2 regions of the Kosakonia beeri genome follow, and region 2 is predicted to be linked to the other one. Evidence: predicted binding sites of a transcription regulator. Region 2 holds the regulator's gene; the other holds the start of a gene.
The links. The regulator Fur, encoded in region 2, represses iron uptake genes when iron is present. The targets are predictions, from matches to a motif close to ATAATAATGAGAACNACTATCAA.
Positions count from the first base shown of each region.

Region 1 (4,563 bases), 350 kb from region 2:
AGCGAGAATGTATTCACCAAGCATCTCGAAAAAGCTCTGCGACTCGTGAAGTTTTTCCAGTTTGATCTCTTTTTCTGTTCCCGGGCGGGAGGGGTTAATCACCGACAGAATAATAAACGTGCTGAACATGTTGAGTAACAACGCGGCGACGACATATTTCGCATCCAGCATGGTCATATAAGCGCCGACAATCGACAACGACACGGTCGACATGGCGGTGGCGGCCATAGTGAACATACGACGCGGGGAGAGATCGGCGAGGATGCCTTTATAGGCGATAAAGTTTTCTGACTGGCCGAGGATCAGCGAGCTGACCGCGTTAAACGATTCCAGTTTGCCCATGCCGTTCAGCTTTGACAGCAGGGTGCCGATCAGGCGAATAAACAGTGGCAGAATGCGCCAGTGTTGCAAAATGCCGATCAATGCCGAGATAAATACAATCGGGCACAGCACGCCGAGGAAAATAAACGCCAGCCCTTTTTCACTCATGCCGCCAAAGACGAAAGCGGTCCCTTCACCGGCAAATTTCAGCAGAATTTCAAAAAAGCCGGAGACATGTTTAATCAGCGTCAGACCGCTCTGAGCATGTAAAAAGAACCACGCCAGCGCTAACTCAATCACCACTAATTGCAGAATAAAACGAATACGGATCTGACGGCGATCGAAACTCACCAGCCAGGCCAGCGCAAGGATCACTACCAGTGCCAGCAGAAAATGCAGGAAATTAATCATAGCGTTATGTGTGCAGATAAACAGGGCGTTTATTTAGCCATAGCGGCTGCGTTGGGTAAATACAAAGTTAAAGATTTGTAAGCAAGATTTTTGCAATATTTCAATTACTTCTGCATAACGTGCCAGCCCTTACAGTTAGGCTGCTACGCATTTACATCCATTTATCATTCTCATCATATTTCGCTTGAGTTTCCTTGCGTCGTAATGATAATCACTATCACTAGAATTTACTTTTCTTTGCAACCTTTGACCGCGCATGACAGTAGGGGCGTCCTCCATGTTTGTTCCATTTCTTATTATGTTACGTGAAGGCCTCGAAGCGGCACTGATCGTCAGCCTGATTGCCAGCTACCTCAAGCGCACCCAGCGCGGGCGCTGGATTGGGGGGATGTGGATCGGCGTTTTCCTTGCCGCCGCACTTTGCCTGGGGTTGGGCATTGCTATTAACGAAACCACCGGCGAGTTCCCGCAGAGAGAGCAGGAACTGTTCGAAGGGATTGTCGCGTTAATTGCGGTGGTGATCCTGACCTGGATGGTGTTCTGGATGCGTAAAGTATCGCGCAACGTCAAAGTGCAACTGGAGCAGGCAGTGGATAACGCGCTGGCGCGCGGGAACAACCACGGCTGGGCACTGATCATGATGGTCTTTTTCGCCGTTGCGCGCGAAGGGTTAGAGTCGGTGTTCTTTTTGCTGGCGGCGTTCCAGCAGGATGTGGGCATCTGGCCGCCGGTTGGCGCCTTGCTCGGCCTCGCCACGGCGGTAGTGCTCGGCTTCTTACTCTACTGGGGCGGGGTTCGCCTTAATCTTGGTGCCTTTTTCAAATGGACCAGCCTGTTTATTTTACTGGTTGCCGCAGGGCTTGCGGCGGGCGCTATCCGCGCCTTCCATGAAGCGGGCCTGTGGAATCACTTTCAGGATGTGGCGTTCGACCTAAGCAATGTGCTCACTACGCACTCGCTGACCGGTACGTTGCTGGAAGGGATCTTTGGTTATCAGGAGACGCCGAGCGTCAGCGAAGTCACCGTCTATTTTCTGTATCTCATTCCGGCGCTGGTGCTGTTTGTCTGGCCTCCGCGCGCGGGTTCGCAGCCGTCGCGTGCTGCGCCGTAATCTCGTTATTAGTTGGCATCGTTACAACATACTTATTGAAGGGAAGGGTCATGGTGATTCATTTTCGTCGTAGTGCAATACAGGTAGGGATCGCAGCGCTGTTCGCCTGTGCGTTGGGTGCGCAGGCTGCGGATGTTCCGCAGGTTAAAGTCACGGTAACGGACAAGCAATGTGAGCCGATGAACCTGACGGTGAACGCAGGCAAAACGCAATTTGTGATTGTTAACCACAGCCAGAAAGCGCTGGAGTGGGAGATCCTGAAAGGCGTCATGGTGGTGGAAGAGCGCGAAAACATTGCTCCGGGTTTTAGCCAGAAACTGACCGCCAACCTGCAGCCGGGTGAATATGACATGACCTGCGGTTTATTAACCAACCCGAAAGGCAAATTAATTGTTAAAGGTGAAGCGACGGGTGATGCGGCAAAAGGCGACGCGTTGCTGAGCCTCAGCACGGCGATCACCGACTATAAAGCCTATGTGGTTGCCGAAACGGCACAGTTGGTTACCGGAACCAAAGCCTTTACCGACGCGGTGAAAGCAGGCGATATCGAAAAAGCGAAAGCACTGTATGCGCCGACGCGCCAGCATTATGAGCGCATTGAGCCGATTGCCGAGCTGTTCTCCGATCTGGATGGCAGTATTGACGCGCGTGAAGATGATTACGAGCATAAGGCCGCCGATCCGAAATTTACCGGCTTCCATCGCCTGGAAAAAGCCCTGTTTGGCGATAACAGCACTAAAGATATGGGTAAATATGCTGATCAGCTCTACACCGATGTGGTCGATCTGCAAACCCGAATTAATGAGCTGGCCTTCCCGCCGTCGAAAGTGGTGGGGGGAGCTGCCGGTCTGATTGAAGAAGTCGCAGCCAGCAAGATCAGCGGCGAAGAAGATCGTTACAGTCATACCGATTTGTGGGATTTCCAGGCTAACGTGGATGGCGCCCAGAAAATTGTTGATTTGCTGCGTCCGCAGTTGCAGAAAAACAACAGCGAATTGCTGGCGAAAGTGGATGCTAACTTCAAAAAAGTGGATGCCATTCTTGCCAAATACCGCACCAAAGAGGGCTTTGAAACCTACGACAAGCTGACAGACGCCGATCGTAACGCGCTGAAAGGGCCGATCACCACACTGGCAGAAGATCTTGCCCAGTTGCGTGGCGTGCTCGGACTGGACTAACACCATGAGTCAACATGATAACCACGGCGTCAGCGAGCCTTCCCGGCGCCGTTTATTAAAAGGAATGGGCGCGCTGGGCGGCGCGCTTGCGCTGACAGGCGGATGCCCGGTAGCGCATGCCGTCAAACCGCAGAGCGCGCCGGGTACGCTGTCACCCGATGCCCGAATGGAAAAGCAGCCTTTTCTCGGTGTTCATCAGGCCGGGATTTTAACGCCGCAGCAAGCTTCCATGATGCTGGTGGCCTTTGATGTTCTGGCCGCAGATAAAGCGGATCTTGAACGTTTGTTTCGCTTACTGACACAGCGCATCGCTTTTCTTACCGCTGGCGGCCCGGCGCCGGAGACGCCGAACCCGCGCCTTCCGCCGATGGACTCCGGTATTCTCGGGGCCTTTATTGCGCCAGATAATCTGACCATGACGGTTTCCGTTGGTCAGTCACTGTTCGATTCTCGCTTTGGTTTACAGAAGCAGATGCCGAAAAAGCTGCAGAAGATGACGCGTTTTCCCAACGATGCGTTGGACGCGGCATTGTGCCATGGCGATCTGCTTCTTCAGATTTGCGCGAATACTCAGGATACCGTCATTCATGCGTTGCGTGACATCATTAAGCACACGCCTGATTTACTGAGTGTTCGCTGGAAGCGTGAAGGATTTATCTCTGAGCACGCGGCCCGCAGCAAAGGTAAAGAGACACCGGTTAACCTGTTAGGTTTTAAAGATGGCACAGCCAACCCGGACAGCAGCAACAATGCGCTGATGAACGAAGTGGTGTGGGTCACGGGCGATCAGGGCGAACCCGCATGGGCCGTTGGCGGTAGCTACCAGGCAGTGCGGATTATTCAATTCCATGTAGAGTTCTGGGATCGCACGCCGCTGAAAGAGCAGCAGACGATCTTTGGTCGTGATAAGCAGTCTGGCGCACCGTTGGGTCAGCAACATGAACATGATGTTCCGGATTACGCCAGCGATCCCGATGGTGAGGTGATTGCGCTGGATAGCCATATCCGGCTGGCCAACCCGCGCACCAAAGAGACGCAGTCAAGCCTGATGATGCGCCGTGGCTATAGCTATTCGCTAGGCGTGACCAACTCGGGCCAACTGGATATGGGGCTGCTGTTTGTCTGCTATCAGCATGACCTGGAGAAAGGTTTCCTCACGGTGCAAAAACGTCTCAACGGCGAAGCGCTGGAAGAGTATATTCGCCCAATCGGTGGCGGGTACTTCTTTGTTTTGCCTGGGGTAAAAGAGTCGAATCACTATCTTGCCCAACCGCTGCTGGAAGCGTAAAAGATCCTATCCTGCCCGCAAACGGGCAGGATAATCTATTATCTGTAGTATTCAGACATACTTTTTCTGCCATCCAGATATCATTTTTTTGTATTAGAAAGTATCTGTTATCATTCTGTAATATTCCTTGCAGATACTCTTTTGAACGACGCAGTGGTCTTGCACGTTATGGTTACGTAAAAATAATGTTGCAAATATGATAAGCTTTGATGTAATTATTGAAAGCGTTGAGACCCTGCGGTGATGACGTCACC
Region 1 is NZ_CM135106.1:3,061,283-3,065,845, reverse strand. It holds gene ACUY4S_RS14615 (NupC/NupG family nucleoside CNT transporter) at 1-732, opposite strand, end outside; gene efeU (iron uptake transporter permease EfeU) at 1,010-1,843, shown strand; gene efeO (iron uptake system protein EfeO) at 1,894-3,021, shown strand; gene efeB (iron uptake transporter deferrochelatase/peroxidase subunit) at 3,026-4,309, shown strand.
Region 1: efeU (iron uptake transporter permease EfeU) is a predicted target of Fur. The motif match lies at 937-959, and genes of this name have one in related genera.

Region 2 (4,563 bases):
CCGCTCTGAAGCAAAGTCTGCTCATTCGCAGCAAAGTATACGCGGGTGCGCCCATGCAGAGACTCGGTGGATTCCGTAAACCCCTTGTCATCCAGTAAGTAGAGTGTAGACAGCACCAGCAGGAAACGATTCACCGCCTTTTTCTGTTCGGCGTACTCATCAGACAGCAGCAGCTCACGCACGGCGCGGACTTTATCTTTGGCGGTGTTTGCCGGTTTAACCCCTTCAACGGTACTGACCGTACGCGTCTCTTTTACCGGCGCAGGCTGTAACTGCGATGGGGACTGGGCAACGGCGGAAAATTTCAACATGCGCCGTAAAATGTCGGATGCACTCTCACCAATATGCTTTGTGTGGCTGGCAATATACGTGTAGAGCTCATCATCAACTTCGATCGTTTTCATCTTAATCCAGTGCGATATCTAATCTGAATACAAGTGTTGGGATTATAAAGTGAAATCTCAACAGCGGATAGCGTCAAACCAGGGTAGCGGCAAAACTCAGACGATTTCTGAACCTTGCAGCAGGGCGGCAGAATGTTCAACATAATAACCTAACCCGCTTGAGTGAAAAAAAGAACTTTGCCATGAAATTGAATACACGCGCGCTAACTGCACAACATCCGCACAACAATTCTCCTGTTGTCCTTGTTCATGGTCTGTTTGGCAGCCTGGATAACCTTGGCATACTCGCCCGAGACCTGGTTCAGGACCATGACGTATTGCAGGTGGATATGCGCAACCACGGCCTTTCTCCCCGCTCAGACGAGATGAACTACCCGGCGATGGCGCAGGATCTGCGAGATACGCTCGACGCTCATCAGATCGAGAAAGCCACTTTCATTGGTCACTCTATGGGCGGCAAAGCGGTAATGGCACTCACCGCGCTGGCGCCAGAACGCATCGACCAGTTGGTGGCAATTGATATTGCGCCCGTTAATTATAACGTACGCCGTCATGATGAGATTTTTGCCGCCATTAACGCCGTCAGCGAGGCGCACGTCACCACACGCCAGCAAGCCACAGCGATAATGCGTGAAGTCATTAACGAAGAAGGTGTGATTCAGTTTCTGCTGAAATCCTTTGCCGACGGGAAGTGGCGCTTCAACGTACCGGTACTGTGGGATCAATATTCGCAGATTGTCGGTTGGGAAAACGTCCCGGCGTGGGAGAAACCCGCGCTGTTTGTTCGCGGCGGCAACTCACCTTATGTGACCGAAGCATACCGCGACGCGCTGCTGGCGCAATTCCCACAGGCGCGGGCGCATGTTATTGCAGGCGCGGGCCACTGGGTGCATGCAGAGAAACCCGATGCGGTTATGCGCGCAATCCGTCGTTATCTCGCTGAAAAGGCAAACTGATTAAAAAGGCGGCGACCGGTCGTTTGAACGCGCCCGGTCGTTGGCGTGCCCGTTGTGCTGATGTATGATGGCGCGCTATTCAGCCCGGGCTACGACCCGATTGCTTGTATTTCCCGTAGTATGCTTAAACCATGGCTAAAGAACAAACGGACCGTACGACCCTAGATCTGTTCGCGAATGAGCGTCGCCCGGGACGACCGAAGACTAACCCGCTCGCGCGTGATGAACAGTTGCGCATCAATAAACGCAATCAGCTAAAACGCGATAAAGTTCGCGGGCTTAAACGCGTCGAATTGAAACTGAACGTTGAGGCGGTAGACGCCCTCAATGAGCTGGCGGACGCCCGTAATATGAGCCGCAGCGAGCTTATCGAAGAGATGCTGCTTACGCAGCTGCAGGCCTTGCGCGAATAACGAATCCTCCGAATCATCACCTTTATTCATACTTTCATGTGGCATACAGTGCAGTCCGTGGCGATAGCAGTTTCCGCGCACTTCCCTGTTCTGCTATGATTGCCCTTATCTGTGGGCTAAACGCCACCACCATACTCATTAAGTTTCAAGAGGTTATTTTACTCATGGCAATTACAGGCATTTTCTTCGGCAGCGACACTGGCAACACTGAAAATATCGCCAAAATGATTCAGAAACAGCTTGGTAAAGACGTTGCTGATGTTCATGACATTGCCAAGAGCAGCAAAGAAGATCTCGAAGGCTATGACATTCTGCTGCTTGGCATTCCGACCTGGTACTATGGTGAAGCGCAGTGCGACTGGGATGATTTCTTCCCGACGCTGGAAGAAGTGGATTTCAACGGCAAGTTAGTCGCCCTGTTCGGTTGCGGCGACCAGGAAGATTATGCCGAATACTTCTGCGATGCGCTGGGCACCATTCGCGACATTATCGAGCCACGCGGCGCAACTATCGTCGGTCACTGGCCAACGGCGGGTTACCATTTCGAAGCCTCTAAAGGCCTGGTGGATGACGATCACTTCGTCGGGCTGGCAATTGATGAAGACAGGCAGCCAGAACTGACCGCAGAGCGTGTCGAAAAATGGGTAAAACAAGTTTCTGAAGAGCTGCACCTGGACGACATCATCAACGCCTGATGATAATGGTGCAACCTGTAGGTTGCACCGTATTAATAGGTAAAAGCGATGGAAATAATTGCTACAAATTTTTAACTTTTTCCTTCATCGCTGTACAATAAGCCCTGCTAAAGTGGCCTCGCCGCAAGGAGTTTGTTGGCGAGACCACGTTTTAAAAGCTTACTTTACTTGAGGGCTTGCAGTTTTCATTTAGGCATGGCAGTTCTATAATGAGACGCATTATCCCAGGTGCATTCCTATAACTTCCGCTAAGGAAGTGAATCGTATAGCAACAGGACAGATTCCGCATGACTGACAACAATACCGCATTAAAGAAGGCCGGCCTGAAAGTCACGCTTCCTCGGTTAAAAATCCTGGAAGTGCTTCAGGAACCGGATAACCATCATGTCAGTGCGGAAGATTTATACAAACGACTGATCGACATGGGCGAAGAGATCGGCCTGGCCACTGTTTACCGTGTGTTAAACCAGTTCGATGACGCCGGGATTGTGACCCGTCACAATTTCGAAGGCGGTAAGTCCGTTTTTGAACTGACCCAACAGCATCACCACGATCACCTGATTTGCCTCGATTGCGGCAAAGTGATTGAATTTAGTGACGATTCCATTGAAGCGCGCCAGCGCGAAATTGCCGCCAAACACGGCATTCGTCTGACGAATCACAGTCTCTACCTTTATGGCCACTGCGCCGAAGGTGACTGCCGCGAAGATGAACACGCGCACGACGCGAAATAATCGTTCTTCTTACTCTGAGCCAACCTGACGGTTGGCTTTTTTTTGCCTGTTAAACGCCCCTGGATGACACTGCGCTTTCCCGACCGGGAAAACGAAACGTAACACGCGGCCTTCACCGGGAACCGTGTTTATGCGGGAATAAAAAAGCCCGACATGCTTTCGCTGCCGGGCCGGATAATAAGCCTCAACTAGGCTTTGATGCTATCCACGCGGCTCGTGCGCTTACCGTCCGGGCTGGTGGTACGCACGCGTATTTCCCCGCTCACCTGCGGACGTGCCTTATCGTTATAACGCAGCCACTGTTTACCCCCGTCGGTAGAGTATTCCACCACCATTCCAGGGAAACTGGTGTTGGCTTCAAGCACGCCACCTACGACGCGCGCGCCAGGTACCGGCAGGCGGTAATGCACACCCGCTTTCTCCATTTTTGCCAGTTCACGATGCCCTAACAGATTAGCAAAACGCATCCAGTCTTTATCCAGTGCTTTCACATCGACAAGGTGTGTCTCACCGCCTTTGTACTCGCGCCCTGCTTTGTAGTCCTGCTCCCATGCAGCACGGTGCCATGCGCGCTCGGCGACAGAAACCAGTCGTGGATAGATCATGTACTCCATCTGAGCGTCGGTACGTACTACCTCACTCCACAACTGCGCAGAAAGGCCATAAGCGCCTGGCCACGGCTTATCGGATTTCGCACTAAACGGATTACCATCACGATCAACAGAGGTTTCTGCGTTTTGTGGCATGTTGTCCGGCGCGAAGCTGAAGATCTTACGCTCATCACTGAAACGCGTGCCCCAGTAATAGCCACTCTCTTGCGGGTTCACTTCATACGGGAAGTCAAGATAGACGTAATCCGGGTTGGAGACAATGACACGGAAGCCCTTGTTGGCCCAGTCATTAACCGAGTCGAACCCGCCCCAGTAGAGCGTATCCCAGAAGTTAACGTTCACATGATCGGTGGCAAATGCCGACGCATTTTTGGCATCTTTCAGTCCATCCTGCCATGCCTGCATCGTGTCGATACCGCGCGCTTTTACCAGCTTGCTCACTTCAACCCCGAAGTAGCTGGAGAGATGCTCCACGTCAGCCACTTTGCCGTCTTTGATCATCGCCTGGCATGCCTGCGATTTTGCCCACGGCTTATCCTGGTTGCTTTGGTCGATGATGCCTTTGCCTGCTTCGGGAGCTTTCTTGTCGGTATAACCGGTGCCAAGGTAAATATTTTTCGCTTCGTCACCCCCAAAGTGCCAGGTTTGCAGCGGCAGCCCGGCTTCTTTATGCATCTGCTGAATTTCACCCAGAACTTTATCCACAAAGTTACGCGATGAGTCGAGGCAAGGGTTCAGATAGCCAGTACG
Region 2 is NZ_CM135106.1:3,409,384-3,413,946, forward strand. It holds gene seqA (replication initiation negative regulator SeqA) at 1-404, opposite strand, end outside; gene ybfF (esterase) at 587-1,360, shown strand; gene ybfE (LexA regulated protein) at 1,492-1,773, shown strand; gene fldA (flavodoxin FldA) at 1,938-2,468, shown strand; gene fur (ferric iron uptake transcriptional regulator) at 2,756-3,202, shown strand; gene ACUY4S_RS16220 (beta-N-acetylhexosaminidase) at 3,391-4,563, opposite strand, start outside.